Regions from separate parts of the Paenibacillus sp. HWE-109 genome, predicted to be linked through region 2. Evidence: riboswitches for the same ligand, from Rfam matches in the RefSeq annotation. Region 2 holds a riboswitch; the other holds the start of a gene.
The links. A riboswitch is a leader RNA that binds a small molecule or an ion and turns the genes downstream of it on or off. The one in region 2 is predicted to bind cyclic di-AMP.
Positions count from the first base shown of each region.

Region 1: another riboswitch for cyclic di-AMP. It lies ahead of LOZ80_RS27445 (APC family permease); the one in region 2 lies ahead of LOZ80_RS29425 (C40 family peptidase).

Region 1 is NZ_CP091881.1:6,425,707-6,437,789, forward strand. Features, by position in the region: gene LOZ80_RS27410 (MBOAT family O-acyltransferase) at 1-317, opposite strand, end outside; gene LOZ80_RS27415 (SGNH/GDSL hydrolase family protein) at 314-1,411, opposite strand; gene LOZ80_RS27420 (CPBP family intramembrane glutamic endopeptidase) at 1,446-2,090, opposite strand; gene LOZ80_RS27425 (hypothetical protein) at 2,280-3,725, opposite strand; gene LOZ80_RS27430 (hypothetical protein) at 3,842-4,057, shown strand; gene LOZ80_RS27435 (polysaccharide deacetylase family protein) at 4,900-5,934, opposite strand; gene LOZ80_RS27440 (YqkE family protein) at 5,931-6,191, opposite strand; gene LOZ80_RS27445 (APC family permease) at 6,247-8,082, opposite strand; cyclic di-AMP (ydaO/yuaA leader) riboswitch at 8,180-8,329, opposite strand; gene LOZ80_RS27450 (NAD(P)/FAD-dependent oxidoreductase) at 8,534-9,763, opposite strand; gene LOZ80_RS27455 (EcsC family protein) at 9,976-10,740, opposite strand; gene LOZ80_RS27460 (ATP-binding cassette domain-containing protein) at 10,823-12,083, opposite strand, start outside.
Region 2 is NZ_CP091881.1:6,850,434-6,862,516, forward strand. Features, by position in the region: gene LOZ80_RS29385 (S8 family peptidase) at 1-292, shown strand, start outside; gene argS (arginine--tRNA ligase) at 749-2,422, opposite strand; gene LOZ80_RS29395 (YwiB family protein) at 2,428-2,838, opposite strand; gene speE (polyamine aminopropyltransferase) at 3,016-3,843, opposite strand; gene LOZ80_RS29405 (transglycosylase domain-containing protein) at 4,213-6,237, shown strand; gene LOZ80_RS29410 (YwhD family protein) at 6,411-6,950, opposite strand; gene LOZ80_RS29415 (M1 family metallopeptidase) at 7,155-9,110, shown strand; gene LOZ80_RS29420 (hypothetical protein) at 9,137-9,955, shown strand; cyclic di-AMP (ydaO/yuaA leader) riboswitch at 10,123-10,263, shown strand; gene LOZ80_RS29425 (C40 family peptidase) at 10,267-10,740, shown strand; gene LOZ80_RS29430 (cryptochrome/photolyase family protein) at 10,834-12,083, shown strand, end outside.

The sequences.
Region 1 (12,083 bases), 420 kb from region 2:
AAATGGACAGACAGGAGCTTCTCCAAACTGCGCAGGGCAAAATCAGTGTACTTAAAAAAGACGAGATTGCCTGACGTCAACAAAATCCCTATCAATAATAGGATGCGCCGCCCGCTGCTGGCTTGTTCGATCCATCGTCCACACCCAAATACCGCTAACGAGACAATTCCGAACAAAAGCAAGTAACCAGGCCCCACTACGCCGTAAAAAATAACATTAGCCGCTGTCAGCAACCAGAGCCGATGCTTAGGAATGAAATAAAATAATCCCATCGTGATCACTAAAAACAAAGCGAATTCCGGCGTATTAAACATCATAGCGGTTTGGCTGCCCCTCTCTGTCTATAAGCATCCCATATCAGCTGCGCCATCATCTTATACCCCTCCGGCATGAGATGAGTGAAATCGGTAAACCAACTTTCTGAAATCTGTCCTTCGAGATTTAAATAATGAACAGGTAATTGCGACAAAAAATCGTCCAATCTCCCGCGATTCTCTACATAGCCAGGATCATTGACGAAATCCTTCATTAAATCATGATTCGTCCCCGCCATTACGATCCAAGTTTCTTTCCCTTGTTGATGACGTATGATTTGCCGTGTGAAATAAACATCAGGATTAGACTCTGCTAAATCCAATGGCTGATTGGTAAAAGCCGCCTTCAACTGATCTTGCTTGAGCATCGCATCCAAAGAATCCCGGTCCTTCGTATACCAAGGCTCTGGCTGAGCTAGTGAATCATCGGGCAATGGCCGATTGTGCAGCTTATCCCATTGAATATCTACAGATTTTTGGTAATAATCCTTGTACGCTAATAACGGAATGTAGGGATACACCTGCTTTTTCAGCAAATCCTGCAGCCATATGTAGGGATTTTTATATAGGGGATACTCGCTTGTTTGTCCTAATTGTGATTTGAATTTGCGATACGAAGCAGGATCTAGCACTCGCAAATTCTCCTGCCACCATGAAAGAACAGGTTGATAAGGTACTCTAGGCACATAACTGGCATATCTCACATTTAAAATGACATGGTCCGTAGATATCCCCTGCTCATCGAGCATGAGCAGCATCGTATAAATATCGCCCAGTTGCGAGCCTGGAAAAGAAAGATTGAATACAGTCGGATGCTCCGGCATTTGTCCCAGAAATGCGCTGATGCTCTGATCTGAACTGCCTGGACTTCCATAAAAGACGGAATCCCCCAGTAGGATTACGTAGTCTTGAGCAGGGTCATGGTCAATTTTGCGCTTCATATAACGGATGACCGGGTCAATATTTTGAACATTATTAACGATAAGCGGGTAGCTCAGCCTGTTGCGATACACGGCTTCTGCAGAAATGACATAAGGAAGCAAGATATTGATTAGTAAAAAAAATACGACAACATAAGGGATACTCTTCTTCTTCATCCATAATCACCCAGAAGTTAGACGCACGATTGGTTCAAAAGTTGCTGATGAAGGTGGGGAGGTAGCTAAAATAGATAACTATAATCCCCGTGTCCGCCAGCGCATGACAGATGATTGAACCCCATAGTGTACGGAACTTGATAACCATCCACCCCCATACGATTCCTGCGAAAAAGACAAGCAGAAAGAAGATGAGCGGGTAAGGACCTTTAAACATAGGCAGCAACACCAGAAAGTGGTACAGGCTGTAAAAAAAAGATGAGATTAATACCTTATATTTCATTGAATGCAGCTTTTCAAGAATAAAACCACGCCAGTAAATCTCCTCCAATAGAGGATTAACCAAGGTCAATATGAAAACAAGACCTATTGTATATTCACCTGTAAATTCCCATTTTTTCAACAGTAATCCAAGTTGTGAGGAGTCAAATAGCTCATTATGAAGCAACGCGCCTGAAACGATAATACCCACTAAACAAAAAGTCCCCAGACCAATCCCTACAAGGATATGACGTATTCGGGTCTTATCCGTTAAGTTTCTCAAGACATTTGTCTTAAACAAGACGGGCATCAGGAAGAGCCATCCATAGAACAACAGAAAAGTAATCGGTACATTCTGAAATACATACAAACCTGCATAAATCAAAACAGTTGGCGCAATTAGCAAAAGAAGTATCATGTTTAACCGCCTATGAGTAGTTTAGGAAATTTAATTTTGTTCCTGTATAATCCATGCTATCGTTATTACGTCTTTCTAATAAGTACTAACTTTGACTAGTACCTTTACATATAAAAAAGCATCAAACTTGGGCACACTCAGCATTGTCGGCCAAATGTTCGCAAATTTGATGCTCAGCGTTAATTCGCATTAAACCAAGAACATCGCCACAACGGTGGTCACAGCCAAGCCGATGAGCACAGGCTTCAAATTCCGTCTAGCGAGCTCGAACGGACTGACGCCGCAAATCGCCGCGGCCGGAATCAGCGCCCACGGGATCAGCGTGCCGCCGCCGACCCATATGGCGGCTACTTGCCCTAGCGCGGTCAACACGGCGGCGCCGGAACCGATCGCGGTTGCGAAGAGCTGCGCAATCGAGCCCGCGAGGGAGATGCCGGAGAAGCCGGAGCCGTCGAGGCCGGTAATCGCGCCGACGACGGTCAGCGTCACGGCACCGACCGCGCCGTTCAGCGGGACATGCCCCGCGAGTGCGACACCGAGATCGTTCACGATCCCGTGCGAGCCATCGGGGAGGATTTTCCCGTACAACTCGGTGAACGCGGAGTCGCCGAGGTAGAAGAAGGCCGCGATTGGAATGACGGGGCCGAATACTTTGAAACCGAAGACGAATCCCTCTATGAGGTAGGAGGTGGTTTGCTCCAGCCCTTGATTGCGATGCGCAAGCAGTGTAACCGCAATCAAAATAAATACTGCGGTGCCGCCAACAAGCGCTGTTGCATCCCCGCCTTGCAGATGTAGCACGAACATTGCTACGACATCCAGGGCGAACAGGAGCGGAATCAGGATCGCCAGCAGTTTTTTCAACTTGGGCGCCAGATTGACTTTGACCTGTTCATCCGCTCCAACCAAGGCACTGCTATCCCCAGCGTTGCTCCCAATAAGGCCATCCCGCCAGGTGCCTTTCTTCATATCCCGCCGCATCATCCAGAATGCCGTAATCGTTGTGACAAGCCCCATCACGATAACCAGGGGAATGCTTGCCTCCATGACGGAGCTCACTGGCAATCCAGCGGCGTCCGCAGTCAATTTGGGCGCGCCTTGAATAATGTAATCCCCCGACAGCGCGATACCGTGCCCAAACAGATTCATAGCCATCGCGGCTCCCAATGCAGGCAACCCAACGCGAACGGCTACAGGAAGCAGAACCGCTCCAATCAACGCGACCCCAGGAGATGGCCAGAAAAACCAAGACGTCACCATCATGATGATACCGATGCCCCAGAAAGCCATGGCAGGTGTCCGCAGAAACCGGGTTAATGGCGCAACCATGGTCTCATTAATTCCTGTGCGTATAAGCACCCGGCTCATTGCCACAACAATGGAAATAATCATAATTGTGCCCATCAGTTCTTTGGTCGCATAAATAAAACTGTTAAAAATCCCCGATACCGACCCGCTTAACGTTTCCGTCGCCAACAAGCCAAGGGCAAAAATACCGACCACACAAATCATTGTGGTATCTCTGCGCTTGATCAAAATCGCAAGAATAAAGCCAATAAATACGAGATAGACCCAATGAATAGGCAATAATTGTATGTCCACTCGAATCACGCATCCTCTCTGCCTGAGCAGCATTTGGTGCTACATTGTATGCTCGGCTAGGCCTAGGCGTTCGCGCATTTCGGGAGTTGACAGGCACCTTGTGGTACAATAGAGGAATTATTTTAATTATGTTAGGGGTATGCGTGCTAATGGCAAGTAATCAACGCTTAGTAACCGATGCCGATTTCCAAGAAGCTGTGGATCGGCAGGCGCCTGTTCGTGTTTTTAAAGATGATCATATCGTGGATTCGAACGCGGTTGTCTTGCGTTTCAGCGACAAAACGATTGTCGTTCAGACAAGGGTCAGTGATTTGACGTACTACGATCGGGACGCATGTGAATTTTTTGAGATGAAACGAAGGTAGGTAGGTAGGTAGGTAGGTAGGTAGGTTCCTTGGTATCCGAACAGACCTAAGAAAAACGGCTGCGCCGCCCTGAGAGATCAACCTCTTATTAGCGGCAAAACCTATGGGGAAGGGAACTCTAGTACGCTATTTAAGCAAATAGCAGGGATACGAGGGCAGTTGCGGAACTACAGGGTCTTATTTCCAACGAAAAGCGCTGAATTTCCTATGAAACAGCAAAATAGCGTACTATAGTTCCCTCTCGATCGCGATAATGCCACTTTTTGCTAGAATAGCGCCCTGTAGTTCCCTCCCTCCACGCAAGACAGCTGAAGTAACTCCTCCGCATTCACTCCAAAACATATAATTGAAATAAGCCTAGCCTGTGCGGCTAGGTTCTTTACAATTTTGTTCTGGGATGAATAGGCAAGCTTCCCCCAAAGGGGCAATGGAGCTTGCGGGACGCCCTTACGAATCCAACACCCCTTATTCGATCAAAATCGATAGATTTAAAATGACAACGAATTCCAGATGCGTTATTTGAAGTAAACGATCACTAATCCGCCTAAAATCCACCTCATAACGCGTCTACAGTTTGTTAGATCTAAAAAGTAGCTATTTTCTCGTATATAAGCATAATACAGTTCGTTAGCAATGGCAGGGGGGCGGGGATTGCAAGTTCGAGTGAGGTTGGGATTGCGGGTTCAGGCGGGGCTCGGATTACGGGTTCAAGCGGGGCGGGGATTGCAAGTTTGAGTGAGGTTGGGATTACGGGTTCAGGCGGGGCTCGGATTACGAGCTCCGGTTGGCTTGAGTTTGCCTATCACCCCCATTTATACCCTTTGTATTTCCCGCCGGAACTCCTACTCCAACAAATAGGTAGCAAGCTGAACGAAGTGAAACCCAGCTTTCTGCAATTCAGGGATGGCTTTGATGACGCCTTCCGCCGTATCTTTCTCTGGGTGATTCATATGCGCAAGCACGATAGAACCGCTTTTGGCTTGGAGCAGCGCACGGTAGACTTGCTCCGTGTTATACGTCGCCCCGGCATCGCCAAGTAGATTATAGCCTGCCAACTGGGCGCCCAAGTCATGGACAATGCTGGCAGCAACGTCATCATAATAGGCCGTGCCTGAGCGGAAAAACAGCGGCCGCCGCCCCGTCAGCTTCTCAATCTGATCGGCATTGTCCGTTACCTCATGGATGACTTCGCTTACGCTTTTGGTTCCAGCAATGCCATACGCCAACCTGCCGTTGACAGACAAGGGACGATGCTCTGTGCCGTGATTCTCGATTTCAAAAAGCGGATTCGCCGCTAACTCAGCAAAGACCTCCGGATTCGCCGCGATCCACCGCGCGTTGATGAACAAGGTCGCGGGGATCTTCTCCTTGATCAAATATTCGATCAGCTTCCGGTCGTATCCACTGCCCTCTTTCCCTCCGCAAGCGTCAAACGTCAGCGCTATCACTTGTTCCTTCGTGACCATATGCGTCCGTACGCCTGCGACTCGTTCCCCCCACTTATGGGGAGCGATTTGGCTGTAACGGTCAACCAAGTCAGAGATATCCGATGCAGACAGGGAGGTATGTGTTACGGTTGCGGGCGGGCGGGACTCGGGAGTGGGCGCTGGCCCCGGTGCAAGGCCGGGCGCGACTGTTGGCTCCCCTCTAGGCGTCTCCGAGCTCAGCGCTGAAGTGGGCGCTGACTCGGAGACGCGGTCGGGCGCGGCCGCTGCTTCCCTGCCAGACACCACCGGGCTCGGCATTGAACTCGTCGCCGAAAGCGGCAAACTTGCTTCAGCCGACTCCGCAGCGCTCTGCGAACGGCTTGACTGACAGCTTGACAGCGCCATCATCGCGAATAGAAAAAAGAGAAAGCACAAGCTGCGCTCTCTCATTTGTGCTTTCTCCAGTCAAGTCCGCTCTTCTCGAGCAGATGTCCAAAATCGTTCTCCAGCCGTTTCTCCTCCGCTTTGCGTGCAGCTTCTGCCTCAGCTCGGAGCGCATCCTTGCGCGCCTGTTCCTCCGCTTTCATTGCGTCAGCCTGAGCCTTCAGCCCCTCCAGAATTTCTGGGCGAAGCAAATCCTTGAGCGTTGCCGGTTTATCTTGCACACTGGTATCAGCGGTTGTGGACGACCATTTCTTCTTAGCCATAACGGGTTCACCTCTGTTCTATTTCTCACACAGTTTTCCCCTTTATTGTACAACTCTACTCGTGCAAATGATAGGGGACAGTGGCGACAACGATATCTTTGTCCGCTTGAAGTTTGGAACGAATACGCGCCGCGGACTGATTGTGGAGCAGTCGGTGCCACCATTTTTTCGGCATAAATTGCGGCAGAATGACCATAATCGATTGTTTTTCCGAAACATGCGTATCGATCCGTTCGATAAATTCAGCCAGCGGCTTCAGAATCGTCCGGTAACGTGATTTGAACACAACAAGCCTTACGCCAGGGTCCCATTTGTCCCACTTCTCCTGCATCGCTTCTTCATCCTCATCGGAGAATGATACGTAGAAAGCAATGACGTTGGGCGATAACGATTTGGCATAGTTCAAGGATTGCGCAACAACGCGGTGAATCCCCGCTACGGGGACAATAATAACAGGCTCCTTCGTGCACACACGCTCATGCTCGATATCAATGCGCAGTTGTTTGGCAACGTCATCATAGTGATGACTCACCTTCGTAATGAGCCAGAGCAGGATTGGCGTCACGATAATGACGATCCAAGCACCCTCGCTGAATTTGGTGAAACAAAAGATCAGCAACACGGCAAAGGAGACAATGCCTCCTAAACCATTAATAAGCGACTTGCCGATCCAGCCTTTCACGCGTTCTTTCAACCATTTGCGGACCAGACCGCTTTGCGCCAGTGTAAAGGATAAGAAAACGCCAATTGCGTATAAAGGAATAAGTGCATCTGTTTTACCTTTGAAAATGATCAAAAGAATACTGGCCAGGACACCTAGCGTGACAATCCCGTAGTGAAAAGACAACCGGTCTCCTCGGTATGAGAACATACGCGGGAAGTTTTTATCTTGAGCCATGATGGAAGCCAAAATAGGGAATCCGTTGAAGCTGGTATTGGCAGCCAACACCAAGATCAGCATGGTGCCGATCTGCGTGGCATAGTATAGCGTTCCACGGCCAAAAGCTTGCTCCGTAACCATCGATAAGACGGATGTGTGACCATGCGGATCAGGCGCGATGCCGTATCCCAAGCTGAGCAGCGTCACACCGCCGAATACGATAGCCAACAGCGTGCCTAGCGAAGCTAATGTGCGCTTGGCATTTTTCACGGATGGTGTGCGGAAATGCGGGACAGCGTCGGAGATAGCCTCGATGCCAGTTACGGCTGAACAGCCGGAAGAGAATGCTTTCAGGATGACGAATAGCGTCAATGAACTTGTCATGGAGCTTGGCGCGAACTGAATCGGATGCATGTTCATCGAACCGCTCAGCATGTCGAAAATCCCTTTGCCAATCAGCAGTAAAATACAAAGAATAAAAAAGTACGTCGGAATCGCGAACACAGTTCCAGACTCGGATGTGCCTCGCAAATTAAGCCAAACCATCAGCCAAACCAAGATCAAAGCAATGGGAACAATATATGGCACCGTGATTGGAAATGCCGACGTGATGGCCGTCACACCGGCCGAGATCGATACCGCAACGGTTAATGTATAATCGATAAGCAGCGAAACTCCTGTGAGTCTCCCCCAAACCATGCCTAAATTTTCTTTGGCTACCATGTAGGCGCCACCGCCCATAGGATAAGCCTCAATCACTTGACGATAGCTGAGCACAAGCAGCGTAATCAAAGCGATAATGGAAATCGCAATCGGCAATGAGAATGCAAAAGCAGCAATGCCCACTGTTGCAAGCTCTAATAGAATTTGCTCTGTACCATAAGCCACCGAAGATAGCGCATCTGAAGAGAGAATGGGTAATGCTTTCCAAACCTGCATTTTTTCAGATTCGAGTTCTGCCGATTTGAGCGGCTTGCCGAATACAATTTTTTTCAATGAATCGCTTGTCATGCTGTGAAATTCCTCCAAATTAGTCTAGTATTGAGTTCTTTTCCCTTTTTAGGACGCAAAAAAACACAAGGATAGACCTTGTGCTTAGCCACATGTTCTCCTTTCTCACGATCGCTTACGAGGTTAGCTGACGGGTTCGGGCCGCGAGAAATCTGCCCTAAAGGTACAATATCATGCACCTTATTCACCCCGTTGAAACCTATGGTTCCCCCGCTTTTCTATTCAGAAAATTAAGCGAAATATTCAGTTATAACTACGTTCTGAATACTACTCTCTTCTCAGTTCATAGTAAAGGATGGAAAAGTCTTAAAAAGTATTATTCCAACCTCTCATTCCTCCAATAATTCGCTTACAACGTTTTGGATCTCTCTCTATCTCTTTTTATCTTCCGATATCGTAGTTCTAGGTCATTTCACAGAAAAAAGCTGCCTTGATGGCAGCTTTTTTTCTTCTAACTTCTGACATGAGAATTGCGAGTTGACATTTTTTGTTTAAAAATCATCTTTTTCCATATAAGTGGAATACCGCCTATGAGGAATAAATAGCGCGCATCGATCATTTTTTTGATCAAAGCAGCGAATTTCCCCTTTACTTTTTTCACTTTCAAAGTGCCAACAGCTTCTCCGCGTCCCAATGAAGCCACAGTCCCTTTGTAGTCATAGGCAAAAGGTCTCAGCGGTTTCCCACGCAAGGTATAAAGTAAATTTCGGGCTGTGTTATAGCCTTGCTGGACGGCGATTTGGGCGTTCGCGGGGTATGGTGTCCCTTCCGGACTCATAACAATGGAGCAATCTCCTGTAATAAACACATCAGGGTATTGCCACGAGCGCAGGTAATCATCCACTTTCACCCGCCCCCGCTGCACATCGAATCCAGCTTGCTGCAGCAAGGCGTTCCCGCGAACACCCCCCGACCAAATGATCGTGCCTGCTCGAATGAACTGTCCATCTCCGAGCCGGACGCCGTCCGCTTCGCAGGCTTGAATGGCAGTCGACAACTTATACTGAACGCCTTTGCGGCGCATCACTTCCATGCCGTATTCCACCAAATCATTCGGCAATCCTGGCGGTAGGGCTGTTGGCGAGGCTTCCACATTAATGATTTGCACGAGAGCCGGATCTACATCATAAGTCCTGCATAGAACCGGGATGCGATCGGCCAATTCCCCGACGAACTCCGTTCCCGTAAAGCCCGCACCCCCAATGACGAATGTCAGATACTCTTTGTGCTGGGGATTCATTTTATACTTGGCAAACATATATTGGGTATGCTGGCGGATGAACCGCACACTATTAATGCTATGAATCGACATCGCATGCTCCCGCAACCCCGGAATGCCGAACGTCTCCGTCTCACTGCCCAAACCTACGACAAGGTAGTCATAGCTCAGCGTATCATCCGTTAAAACAACCTTTTTGTCCGCTGGCAGGATTTGCTGAACGGTGGATTTCACGAAATGAATTTTGCGTTCATCGATAAGATCCCTGATCGCGACGCGGGCATTCTCATGATGATCGGTACCCGCTGCGGGCATATGCAGATGCGTCGTCATATAATGATAATCATGCTTGTTTACCAAAGTAACCGTCATTTCTCCCGATCTGATCAGCTTCTGCAGCCTGATCGCTGTAACAACACCGCCATACCCTGCACCCAGAATCACTACTTTCGCTGGTTTCATCTAAATCCTCTCCTCCGATTGAATCACTTATGCTCTACTGAATCGTGATAATCTGAGGACCAAACCCATGAAAGTGGATATGTGAAAATAATCACATAGTTAATCGAGGGTGACGGGCGGTTTGGCTCTCTCTATATGTTATGATTCAACTCCTGAAAAATCACTAGAAAATCGTCTACGACAAACAAAAAAAAGCCGGAGTGCCCATCCACTCACAGCTTCTTAGGTTTCGCTATATCTTGCAGCCAACGCAGCCGAAAACAATTCATCCCCGCCACCCCAAGCTCTTCCAGCAAGCCATAATTGGCCCAAGCCCCGACGACAGCCCCTATACCGGGAACCAACTGAAGCATTTTGCGAAAATCAATCGTATCGCGGTATTCCTGCTGCAACTGCTTCCAATCCACTTGATCCATATAGGCCTCAGCCGGCGGAAAAGTGTCAGCCACGCTGCGCCAATTTTTGATGGTAAGCAGAAGCTCGGGTTTCTTCTCATGGCTGGAAAAAGCCAATTGAAACACATAGAGAATGAATAGACGCTCTCTGTAGTCCTTCGTCGAATAGCCATAGACATGCGCCAGCTCAAACAGAAATTTCAACTTGATGCCAATTAAAATAGGGAAATCCGCAAGCCCAAGCAGAATCCCTCCCGCTCCTGTCCCTGCTCCCTCGGCAGCGGCGATCTTCTTATAGAGCGCCAGCAATTCCTCTGCTTTCGCATCGCGATCTGCCAAAGAGAGCCCTTGCAGCGGCCCCTGCGCAGGGATGTAATTGATGCCGAACAGAGTTGTCTGAATAATGCCTTTTACCGTTGCGGTAATCGTCGCATGAACCTTGTCAGGGATCAAATTATTGATGCCTGTCTGCATCGATTTGGACGCTCGTTCCACGAGATTTGGGAGCTTATGCTGCCGGATTTCCCAACGTTTGAGCTGTCTGGCCGTTTGCTGTTCGTACAGGGTGTATTCGGACTCCACTGATTTCACCACCGCCATCCCAATAAAGAATTTTCACTACAAGTATATACTTTAAGCAGCCACTTGCACCACCTGGAAAACCTTAACGAATAACAAGTAAAAGTGCAAAACCAACAACCCCCGCAGCCACGATATAACTATCCCGGTTCTGCCACTTTAAAGTACTTTTTTTCAACAGCAGCTGCCTGCCGTCGATTTTCTTCATTTCCATGGCGACAGTCAGCTGCTCGGCTTTGTGGAACATGGCAAGCAGCAGAGGAACGACAAGCGCAGGGATATCCCGTGAGCGGACAGCTCCCGGACGAATGGCTGCCTTGCCTCTTGCTCGGACAATCGCTGAAAACCGCGTCCACTCCCGTAATATCATCGGAATGAACCGAAACATCATGGAGACGGCAAGCGAAAATGATTCAACGGGCAGCTTCACTTTCCGCAGATATTTCAAAGCCCAATTCAGTCCAGCTACCAATTGTCCGTAGGGTGTTGTCACGGCGAGCCAATAGCCATCCATGAGAATAAGAAACAGTCGCGTCACCGTGAATGCCGTGCTCCAACCGCGTTCCAGCGAGTAGCCCAGCCGGAACGATCCCTCCGGCGACGTCCAGTTCATGCCGGCAAGCCAGATCGAGAGGACCATGAAGATAAGGAATGGCACCGCGATCTTCCAACTGCTGCGCAGCACGCTGCGCGGCAGGCCGAGGCTCGCGAGGCCAAGCAGCAGCGCGGAAGCCGCGAGGCCGCTCCATGTCATCTGCTGCATCGTCCCGATGACGAGCAGCAGGTAGAGCAGCCACTTCGCGCGCGGATCGACCCGCAGCCACGCGGCCTGCGGGGGCGGCGCTGCCGCGCTCGCTTCGCGCGCGGGCGGAGCATCCGGCGCTGCCGCTTGCGGCGCCGGAACTTCAGCGCTGCGGCGTTCGCGCAGCGCCTCGAGCATCGCCGGCGCCGCAAGCTCCGGCGTGAGCAGGTCCGGCGCGATGGCGATGCCATAGCGCGCCATCGCAAGCGCGGCCTCCACGCAGCTCGGGAGGCCAACCCCGGCGCGCGCCAGCAGCTCCGGCGCGCGGCACAGCGCTTCAGGCGTGCCGTCGAAGACGAGCGCGCCGCGGTCTAGCACAAGGACACGGTCTGCCAGCGGCAGGAACGTGTCCAGATCATGCGTGGCGATGACGAAGCCGCCACGCTCCCGCTCGCGAATAAGGCGCAGCAATTCGCGAACGGCCGCCGCCTCGAGGCCGGCGGTTGGCTCATCCATGAGGAGCCAATCCGGCGCCGTGGCGAAGGTGGTAGCCAGCGCAAGCCGGCGCTGCTCTCCGCCGCTAAGCGCGAAAGGCGAGCGCTCC
Region 2 (12,083 bases):
AATTGCTCCCTTCAGCAATCGCGGGAAGCAAATTGATATTTATGCGCCAGGCGAACGTGTTTACTCGTCTTGGCTGCATGGCAAATACAATGAGCTGAGCGGCACCTCGATGGCGACGGCCCATGTCAGCGGCGTAGTCGCGTTGATGCTGTCCATCAAGCCGATGTCGCCGCTGCAGATCAAAAGCGCGCTGCGCCGCTGCGCAATCGGTCTGAGCAAGCGCCAGAGCTCACGCTGGCAGCCGGGGCATTTGAACGCCCGGCGGGCGATTCGGGCGGCGCGGCAGAGCTAGGGCGGGGCGCGGTGCGGCAGAGCGGGGCGGTACGGGCGCGGCCGTTGCAACACGCACAAGTGTCCCGTGGCCAGCCCCTAAGTAAGAAAACCGGCTTCGCCGCCCTGAGAAATGAGCCTCTTAAAAGCGACAAATCCTATAAAGGGAACTGTAGTACGCTAATTGAGCAAAAAGGAGATATACTAGAGCAATAGCGGAACTACAGTGCCTTATTTCCACGAAATAAGCTAAATTTCCCATCAAACAGCAAAATAGCGGATCGTAGTTCCCTCAAGCCTGTAATAATAGCGATTTTTTCTATAATAGCGCACTGTAGTTCCCTTATCTCCGCGCGAGGCAGCGTGAGCAACTCCGCTTTCACTCCAAAACATATAAATTCTTTATACGTACACAAAAACACCTCCCATTCACGCAAGTGGAGTGGGAGGTGTTTTTGTGTATGTGCGGGAGCGGAGCCTACATCCGCTCCGGAGCCGATACGCCTACAACGCGAAGCGTGTTGGCGAGGGTCGTGCGCAAAGCGCCTAGCAAAGCGAAGCGCGCCTGCGTCAAAGCTGCGTCATCCGAAATGACGTAGTGGCCTCTGTAATAGCTATGGAACTGGCTCGCCAGTTCGTATACATAGCGGATAAGACGGTGCGGCGCATATTGATCAGCCGCAATGGCGATCTCTTCCGGCAGCTCGCCAATCTTGCGCAGCAAGTCAAACTCAGCTTCAGACGTAAGCTGTGTCAGGTCGACCTGCTCCAGCGGGAGCAGCTGGATGTTCTGCTCTTCCGCCTGGCGGAAGATGCTGCAGATCCGTGCATGGGCATACTGCACATAGAAGACCGGGTTCTCATTGGACTGGGAAACCGCCAAGTCCATGTCGAAATCCAAATGCGAATCCATGCTGCGCATCGCGAAGAAATAACGGATCGGATCGACGCCAACTTCGTCCATGAGATCTTCCATCGTAACCGCTTTGCCAGTACGCTTGGACATCTTCACCTTTTCACCATTCTGGAAAAGGCTCACCATCTGCGCGATCAACACAACCAGTCGATCCGACTCAAAGCCAAGCGCGGTCATGGCGGCTTTCATCCGCGGGATGTAACCATGGTGATCTGCGCCCCAAATATTAATCAAGCGCTCGAAGCCGCGCCCGAATTTGTTGCGATGGTACGCGATATCCGGTGTAAGGTAAGTAAACGAACCGTCGTTTTTGATAAGCACACGATTCTTGTCATCCCCCAGCGGCGTTGTGTTCAGCCAAGTTGCGCCTTCTTCTTCATAGATGTGCCCATTGTCCCTTAACTCTTGCAGCACCGGTGGGATGAGGTTATCTTCATAAATCGACGTTTCCGAGAACCAGTTGTCGAAATGGACACCGAAGCGACCCAAATCGCGTTTGATTTTGTCGAGTTCTTTTTTCAATCCGTACGTACGGAAATACGCGCGACGCTCATCGTCCGATAAGCTCAAAAGGCGATCCCCTTCTTCGGCAGCAAGATCCGCAGCAAAGCCTTTGATATCTTCTCCGAAATAGCCATCTTCAGGCATCTCCGCCTCTTGCCCCAATGCTTGCAAATAACGGGCTTCGATGGATTTCGCCAAGTTGACGACCTGGTTGCCTGCATCATTGATGTAATACTCGCGGGAAACCTCGTATCCGGCCAGATCAAGCACATTGCAAAGCACATCCCCAACAGCCGCTCCACGGGCATGTCCCAAATGCAATGAACCCGTCGGATTCGCACTGACGAACTCGACCTGAACTTTCAGCCCTTGACCAACGTTCGATGCCCCGTAACGCTCACCCTGCTCAAGAACATTAGCGATCACCGGGTACAAGTACACTTTGTTCATTTTGAAGTTAATGAAGCCCGGTCCAGCAATTTCCGCCTCTGCGATGTTTGCTTTTTCCTTATTCAGGCCCGCGATGATCTTCTCTGCGATCTGTCTTGGATTCTGCTTGGCAATACGCGTCAGCTGCATCGCGACATTCGTAGCAAAGTCCCCGTGCGTTTTCTCTTTCGGAACCTCAAGAATAATTTCCGGCAATTGATCCGCTTCCACGATACCCGCAGCCAGTACTGCTTCAACAATCGCTTCTTTCACTATACTTTTGACTTCGTTTAGTACATCCATTCGTCTTACTCCTCCTGAATTAACAACTTGATCCTGTATGTCCCCGCATGTGAGCCTGATGCATATAAATCATAGCGCCACCTCGTAATGCCGATGCCATGATCGGCCTCCAATGTCAGCTCATGAGTCTCGATTTCGAGTTCCAACCGGCCCTGTGGGGTTTGATAAAAGCCGATCCGCTTCTCACCGGCCACAAACGTCTGCTCGGCTTGTACATCTCCTTGACGGACGATGCGTATTAAATTCTCTTCCAGCTTAATTAGCGTTACCGTTCGTCCTAGCTCGCTAGGCTCTTCTTCATAGCGAATATACGTGTGATTGCCTTTGCGATAGAGATCTCCCCGTGCCTTCTGCACCGTCGTCTCGCTTCCGCTCCGACTCTCAATTCGAATGCGCACGGGCGTTTTTGCCGTCATGGTCCGTCATTCTCCTATTCTGCAGGTCCTCAAGCACCTGATGTCAAGATAAGGCAAGTTAGGTATTAGTTTATATGATAAGGTCGATGAATTCAATGGATGAGGACACGATACAAACAAAAACCGCCAGCCCATTCCGTGACAAGCACAGATCAGCTGGCGGCTCTCATATCCTGATTACTTAATTAAATCTTCCACAAACTTCGGCAATACGAATGCCGCTTTGTGTAGACGTGGTGTGTAGTACTTCGTCGGGAATTCCGGAATTGATGCTTCTTCAACTTGCAGCGGATCATGTTTCTTGCTGCCCAGAGTGAACGTCCACAGACCGCTTGGGTACGTAGGAATGTTCGCGCTATATACACGTACGATAGGGAAGATTTCTTTGACATCCCGGTTAACTGTTTGGATCAGGTCTGCTTTGAACCAAGGGTTGTCCGTTTGAGCAACGAAAATCCCGTCTTCTTTGAGTGCCTCATAGATCCCTTGATAGAAACCTTTGGAGAAAAGTTCAACAGCCGGACCCACAGGTTCCGTGGAATCGACCATAATCACATCGTACGTATTCTTGTGGTCGTGGATATGCATGTAGCCATCGTTCACGATCACTTCAACACGAGGGTTGTCCAATTCGCCGGCAATTGTCGGCAGGTACTTTTTGGAATACTCAATGACTTTCCCATCGATATCCACAAGCACCGCTTTTTTCACCTTGGGATGCTTCATGATTTCACGAATAACGCCGCCGTCGCCGCCGCCTACAACAAGAACGAACTCTGGGTTCGGGTGAGTAACAAGCGCTGGGTGTGCCACCATTTCATGATAGACGAATTCGTCTCTCACAGTCGTCATGACCATGCCATCGAGAGTCAGCATCGTTCCCCATTCTTCGGTTTCAATCATCGAAAGGTCTTGAAAATCCGTTTGTTCTCTTACGTAAGTTTCTTTCACTTTGGCTGTGATGCCGAAGCTATCCGTTTGTTTCTCTGTGTACCACAAATCCATGTTCATACCTTCTTTCGCTAGACTATATTGGGATGAATAAATACTGATATTCGTTATCTCTAACAGTGTGCCACCAGTTGGAAAAGTCATGCGATGGGAGTCTAACATTTCCTGTCCCTTTCTACGCACAAATTGTATTATAGTTCATTACCCTCAAAATGCAATAATTTCCTAGCCATTTTACATATTTCACAAAAAATATTTACAATTTGTTGAATACGGACTGCCATGCTTTTCCATACTGGATAGTAAAGCCTTCGTGGCCAAGGAGAAAGGAGGCAGAGCACGATGTCCGAGAATGAAAATAATAACCGCCCGCCCGCCTCAGGCACACCTCAGAAACCAAGAGATAAAGAACTTCCCGCTTCTATGCGCTGGATGCGTCGCATTAAGAAAATGTTTTCCTTCTTCTTCACGTCCTGCATTCTGCTGCTCATTCTGGCTGCCGGCTTCTTCGTCTATTTACGCGCCCAAACTTTGCCTGTCACCAAAATGCTGCAAACCTCTCAAATGTATGATACCCATGGCGAGTTGATTGACACCTTCTATTCGGGGCAAAATCGGCAGGTCGTTACACTGAAGGAAATATCACCCTATCTAATCAATGCGACGCTGGCCGTCGAAGATCAGCATTTCTATGACCATTTCGGGGTCGATGTTAAAGCGGTGGCCCGGGCTGCCGTTGTCAATGTGCAAGCGATGGCCAAGGTGCAAGGAGCAGGGACAATAACGCAGCAATTAGCTCGGAATTTATATCTAAATCATGATCGAACCTGGTCTCGTAAAATAAAAGAAACCGTCTATGCCATACAGATGGAAATGCAGCTTAGCAAGGATGAAATTCTCGCGAATTATCTGAATCAAATCTACTACGGTCATTCCACGTATGGCATCGAAACGGCTTCTGAGCTGTTCTTCGGCAAGCATGCCAGTGAATTAACGTTGGCCGAAAGCGCCATGATTGCCGGGGTTCCGAAAGGCCCTCGCTATTATTCACCGTACTATGATTTGAAAAATGCGATGGATCGCCAAAAGATCGTCCTGCAAACCATGGTGCGCAGCGGGTTCATTACACAAGCTGCTGCAGATGCCGCAGGCAAGGAAAAGCTGACCATTCAACCGCTAATGAAGAAGAAACCGGCGGCCGCTCCCTATTTCCGCGATTATGTACGTTCTCTGGCGACTGAGAAGCTGGGGATCTCGGAAGAACAATTCGATGAAGGCGGCATTCGGATTTACACGACTCTGGATAAAAAAGCGCAGGACATCGCAGAACGTGTTGTCACCAAGCAGCTCGCTGATAAACCGGATCTGCAAGCAGCCCTCGTCGCCATCGACCCGCGAACCGGTGAAATTAAAGCGATGGTCGGCGGGCGTGACTACGCTGAGAATCAGTTCAACCGCGCACTCTCCAATACGAGACAGCCAGGATCTTCCTTTAAACCGATCGTCTATATGGTTGCCCTGCAAAATGGGTACACGCCAGTTACGCTGGTAAAAAGTGAACCAACAGTGTTCACTTACGATGAAGGACGGCAGAAGTACACGCCGAGAAATTTCAATGACCAGTACGTCAACGCCAATATTGATATGCGCCAAGCCATTTCGAAATCGGATAACATTTATGCCGTACACACGATTCTGGATGTCGGCCCCGCGAAGGTCATCGACTTGGCCCGCAAGCTTGGCATCGATTCTCCGATGAAGCCGCTGCCATCGCTGGCTCTAGGATCGTTCCCCGTCAGCCCCTTCGAGATGGCCTCCGCCTTCGGGACGATTGCCAACCAAGGCATTCACCATGAGACGACGGCGATTGTGCGGATTGAAGATGCCAGTGGGAATGTCTTATATGAAGCAAGCCCGAAGACTGAGACCGTGCTTGATCCTGCTGTTGCTTATGTGATGACCAATTTAATGGAGAGTGTGTTCGAGGAAGGCGGCACTGGAAATCGGGTTGCCAGCACCATTAAGCGGCCGATTGCCGGCAAAACCGGCACAACGGATACCGATGCGTGGTTGGTCGGCTTTACACCAGAGCTTGCGACGGCTGTCTGGGTCGGCTATGACAAGAACCGGGATATCTCTACGGTGGAATCGCATCTGGCCTCACCGATTTTCGCCGAGTTCACGGAACAAACCTTGGAGGCGATCCCGCCTAAGCTATTCCCTGTACCCGAAGGCGTCAAGAGCGTTTATATTGATCCGGTGAGCGGCAAGTTATCCAATGAAGATTGCCCGAATGCTCACCTGGAGACATTTCTTGCCGGCACGGAGCCAACGACTTATTGCACGGGCAAACCTGCGAAGCCCGCTTCGGGCGATGATAATAAAGCCACGCCAAAAGGTCAAAACGGCTCCTGGTGGAACGATCTCAAACGTTGGTGGAACGACTGATCCGGGCACGTCCCAGTAAACACAAAAAGGCAGAACTAAGCGCGTCTTAGTCTGCCTTTTTGCTGTCCTAGTATATGAGGTAACATACACTAGGGTCTAGTATACTCGGTTCACCATTGTGTAACAATGGATGACACATAATGTTCATATTCTCAAATTAAGCCCCGAATTGATTAAGATAGCGCATCTTTCAGCACTTGATCCGAGCGATTCCACCATTCTTCGTTGTGGCTGATCAGCTGTTTTTTGAGCGCGGCCTTCTCCCCGTCTGACAAACCTTCGAGGATGAATTTGCGTTTCATCGCGCCATCCATTTTGTTCACATGATCCGCTAGGATTTTCCATCCACGACGTGCTTCTGTATCGACCAGCATTTCACATGCGGACATCCCGGCATAATAAGCGCCTTCTTCCGTCCGGTCTACCGCAACCCACACTATCCAGGCTTTGCGGCCATTGGGCACATCTTCTTTGTTCGTCGAGAATTTGATGCCTTTCTCAATTTTACTCTTCGCATGAAGGGTACCTTCATCCAGGTAAGCTTCATCGCCATCAATAATGACACCCGACACATTGCTTAAATCGATCGCTCCGGCACCAAAGCCTTTGTGATTCACTTTGGAGCTTACTATATTTAAGGCCAGCTTCTTTTTATCCGCTTCCATAAGGGCACCATCCACTCTTCGTAATAATAAAATGACACTTTGCTTCATTGTAGCGAAAGTCACCCCTCAGAACAAGGGCGAGATCGCCAGATCCCAGGAATGGGCGTCTAAACCGCCTTTTTCAACAATTCTTTTCCACTCGCAGAAATATTCCCCAGGTTGTCTACATATACATGCTGTAGATGCTTGTTAGGCGGGGTGAATCTATTGAGTGTTCTATTCAAAAACCGCAAGGTACAATGGTTCGTTGTCATGCTCCTTGCAGCAGGCGCTGTCTTGCTGTCTGAAACTTTGCTCCCATCTGCAAGTAGACTGGCGGTTCCGGTCGTCTCCAAAGAAGAACCGTCTGCTCCGGCGCCGGACATGCAGCCTGCTGATCGCGGCAAACCATTGGATAATCAAACAACGGCGCCACTTAGTTACCGCATTGCGGAGTATCACATGAACGTTGCCTATACACCGGAATCAAGACAGCTCCAGGGGCAACAAACGCTAACATGGGAAAACCCGGGATCCGTTCCTGTACAAGAGCTTTACCTTCATCTGTATCCGAATGCCTTCGCGTCCAAGAAAACGACATTCATGCGCGAATCCGGCGGGAAGCTGCGACAAGATGAAGCCCGGACAGGCACCAGCGGCAGTATGGACTTGCTATCCGTTAAAACCGTGGATGGCGAAGATCTTAGTCCCCGAATGACGTTCGTTCAACCGGACGACGGCAATAAAGACGATCATACGCTGCTCAAAATTCCGCTGCCGAAACCGGTAGGTGCCGGTGAACAAGTGACGATCAAAACGGAATTCCTCGTCAAGCTGCCTGCTGTTTTCGCCAGAATGGGCTATGTCGATGATTTCGTAATGGCAGGGCAATGGTTCCCTAAGGTTGCTGCCTATGAACGGGCAGGAACAAGGGGGCGCACGGAACCTGGCTGGAATCTCCATCAATACCATGGCAATTCTGAGTTTTATGCCGATTTCGGCTTGTACGACGTGAAAATCCAAGTGCCGTCGAACTATACGGTAGCGGCGACCGGATTCCCTGTTAAACCGGCAGTGACGGATAAAGGCATGAAAACGTATCAGTTCTACGCGGATGATGTGCATGATTTTGCCTGGTCCGCTTCGCCGCATTTCGTTTATGTGGAAGAGCCCTTCTCGACGCCGCAAATTCCCGGCGTGAAGATTAAGCTGTACCTCGATCCCAACCATCAGGATTTGAAAGACCGCTATATGAATGCAGCGAAAAAAGCCCTTTCCCGCTACAGCCAATGGTACGGAACGTATCCGTACTCAACGCTGTCAGTCGTGGTGCCTCCCCCGGGCGGCAATGGCGCTGGCGGCATGGAGTACCCTACGCTCGTCACCGCGTGGGGAGCCGACGACAAAACACCTGATCTGGAACTGGAACGCGTCGTTGTTCACGAGATCGGCCATCAGTACTTTTACGGACTTGTCGCCAGCAATGAATTCGAGGAAGCTTGGCTGGATGAAGGCTTTACCTCCTATGCGGAGGACAAGGTCATGGAAATGGATTATGGGGTTTCCCCTAATCTGGCGGTCGAGTCCAGCTATATTACTTCCCCTAATACATTGAATCAGAATGCATGGGCCTACACCGGACATGATCAGTATGCGGAAAATGTGTATACACGAGGGAAACTTGTGCTGAAAGCTATTGAGAAACAAGTCGGTACGAAGACAATGGACCGCATCATGCGCACCTACTTCCAGAAATGGGAGTTCAAACACCCTTCGACGAAGGATTTTCAAAATGTCGTTGAGGACGTGACCAAAACCAAATGGGATGATTTCTTCAATGAATATGTGTATGGCGCGATGATGATGGATTACTCCGTGGAGAGTATCCAAGTGAAAGCCAGCGGAATGAAAGAGAAGCCCTCCTATGACAGCACGATTGTCATTTCGAAGAAAGGCGGCAATTCACCGGAGGTTCCTATCCACTTCCATTTCGCTGACGGCACCTCGCTCGACAAAACGTGGGATGGCAAGGAAAGCCGGATTGAATTCAAATTAACCCACACGGCACCTGTAGATTGGGTTCGCATTGATCCTAAGTATTCACTCATTCTAGAAAACAAGCACATCAACAATTATCTGCAAACAGAAGTGAATCCGAAGTGGAAAATCCGTTGGAATCTCGGCATCATTCAATTCTTGCAAGCCATTTTCGGCTGGGTTTCCTGGTAAAGCATAACCCTTAAGGAGGGACCTCCATGACATCCTATCTCAAATCCGGCTTAAGGGCAGCTTTCGCGCAGCCTTTCGCCACGATCATCTTGTTCGTGTATCAAATGGGCTGGAGCATTCTGCTCTATAAGCTGGTGCAGGGGGTGCTTGTCCCTCTTATGCACCGCTTTCCAGGCGGTGAGCAGCCCAAAGAAGCGCTGCAGGTGTTCCTGGCTGAAAGCCAGTTTCAGCTCATGAAAACTGATCTGAGCCATTCCTATCTCTGGTGGCTCGGAGCTCTGCTGGCGCTGCGCATGCTGCTCACGCCGGTGCTCAGCAGCGGCGTGTATTACTCGCTCACGCATTCTGAACAAAATGCCGGCTATCGCTTCTTCCGAGGCATCAAGGTGCTGACGCTCCCTTTCCTCCTTGCGTATATCGCGCGAATTGCACTTACCTTGCTGCCGCTCATTTGGCTGCTGCCCAAAGCGCAAACAACCTTGGCGCACAGCACCTCTTATGAGCAGGCTGCCCTGCAGTTGCTGCCATGGTTCATCGGCATGCTGGTCTATGGATTTCTCTTGCATCTGCTCTTCATGTATGTGCAATTCGCGCTTGCCGGCCATCTGGGTGTTCTCTCCACCGTCATTACCTTTATTCGCTATTCGTTTCCTATTGTCGGACTGGCGCTCCTTCTTTTGCTTAGCTCGGGACTATTGGCAGGGCTCACGATTACGGCTACTTACCTATGGGCAGGTCTGGTAGCGCTAATCATTTATCAGCTATTCCCACTTTTCCACATATTCCTGCAAATTTGGGCGATCACGTCACAATTCAAACTGCTTTCCGCTAAATTGAACGGTTAAAATCAACAAAAAAAGCTTATACTGACTTAAATTTCCTCATTCCTCAGCGAATGGGGATTTTTTTGTCTGTTTAGCTGTGTTTTCCACACTTTTTCAAAAGAAAGCGTTCATAAAAAGAGGAATTTAGATCTTTATGACGAATTACAAGGACTAGCATCAAAAAAACCAAATATTTCATGCCGAATTCTCCATTTCATGGGGAAACGGGGGAACCACTACCCGGGTGAATTGATCTTGCAAGACAGGGATCATAGGGAACCTTCAACCGAACCCTCCAGCTAACCTCGTAGGCACCGGAAGGAGACAAGCAGTTGAAAAAGATTGTTGCTCTTGTTTTTAGTCTTGTTTTGTTTTTGAGTGTAGCTTTAGGAAGTGTATCAGCGTCACAATCTAAGTTGGATGAAACGGTTGACGGATTGCTCGGTGTTCCGTACAGAGATGCGGGAACGACAACAAAGGGCTTTGATTGCTCTGGATTCACCGCATACGTTTTCGACCAGTTCGGCATTGACCTTCCTCATAGTTCATCTTCTCAAAATACAGAAGGCTATTGGGTTGACAAAAGTGATCTTCGCAAAGGTGATCTTGTGTTCTTCAACACAGGTGGCAAAGGTGTTTCTCACGTAGGTATCTACCTTGGAAACGGTGAATTCATTCATTCCGCATCCAATGAAGGTATTGTGAAAAACAAACTAAGCGAATCCTATTATGCGAAACGGTATGTATCCGCCAGACGCGTTCTGTGGGATGATATCTACAATCAGCTGACTGCTGAATCCAAGTAATTTTCCTGCAATACTATGAATAAAGCCTGGACAAGCCTCAGCTCGAAAGAGCCGCTTTCCAGGCTTTTATTCTGTCGGGAGGCCTAGTCTATAATGAAATTATTCCTACATCGGAAGGATTTGCGGGTAGATGATCTGGCTGCATTCAACTACTTGTTGAGCAGTGGCGGACCTAGTCTGCATATGCTTATTCTCGATCCGTTTTTACTGCGCCATTCTAGACATGAAGCCCATAGCGGCAAGCAATTTCTGCGGTATGTGAGACGGTTGATGAACCTTTATAAGCAATATGGTAAAACGATCTATGTGGTGTACGGAGAGCCGGAAGTTGTTCTTGAACAAGTGCTGCACAACGCACCGATAGATGAGGTTATCGTACATAGGGATTTCACGCCTTATTCCAAAACACGCGATCGGAAGCTTCGTGAAGCCGCTCGAGCACGAGGTGTACCGTTCACGGAATTCGTTGATCACACCTTGGCGGATTTAGCCGATTTCCAGATTTCCTCTGGCAAAAGCGGTCCTTACAAAGTTTATACCCCCTTTTATAAAAAGCTAAACACCTACTTGCAAACTTTCTATCGTCCTTCTTCGCCGCTTCATCTGGGTGATTTGTCGACGGTGGATCTCGCCCAGTTGGAGGGCAGCCAACGCTTATTGGAGCTCTTCCAAAGCTGGGTTCCCCCTTTCTCTCTCGAAGATTATTTCCCTGCTGAAAATCCTATAGAATCACTGGAAGATTTCCTGACGGACCATCTCCCCTTCTATGCGGCACGCCGCGACTATTACGCTTATGATGGCACAAGCTCACTTAGTGCCGCGATTAATGCAGGCGCCATCTCGATCCGCAAGGTGTACGAGGCAGTCATGGAGCAGGAACATTCGGCCGCGTGGGTGCGCCAACTGGTGTGGCGGGATTTCTATTTGTATCAATCTATCTACGATGAGAACTTTTTCAGCTATGAGAAGACGTTTGACTTCACCAACCTGAGTGATCGGCATTTCGAGGCTTGGCGCAAAGCTGAAACCGGCGTGCCCATCATTGATGCAGCGATGACAGAGCTCAATGATACCGGCCGCATGCCCAATCGGCTGCGAATGATTACAGCCATGTTCCTCACGAAGAACTTGCTGTGTCCATTTACGCTGGGCGAGCAGTATTTCCGCTACAAACTCAGTGATTACGACAATACCCTTAACCGCGGCGGGTGGTTATGGTGCGCCTCTTTGGGCTTCGATGCGTCGCCCTATTTCCGCATTATGAATCCCGTGACGCAATCGATCACCTATGATCCGAGCGGCCAATACCTGCGCAGATGGCTGCCGCAGATGACCGGACTAAG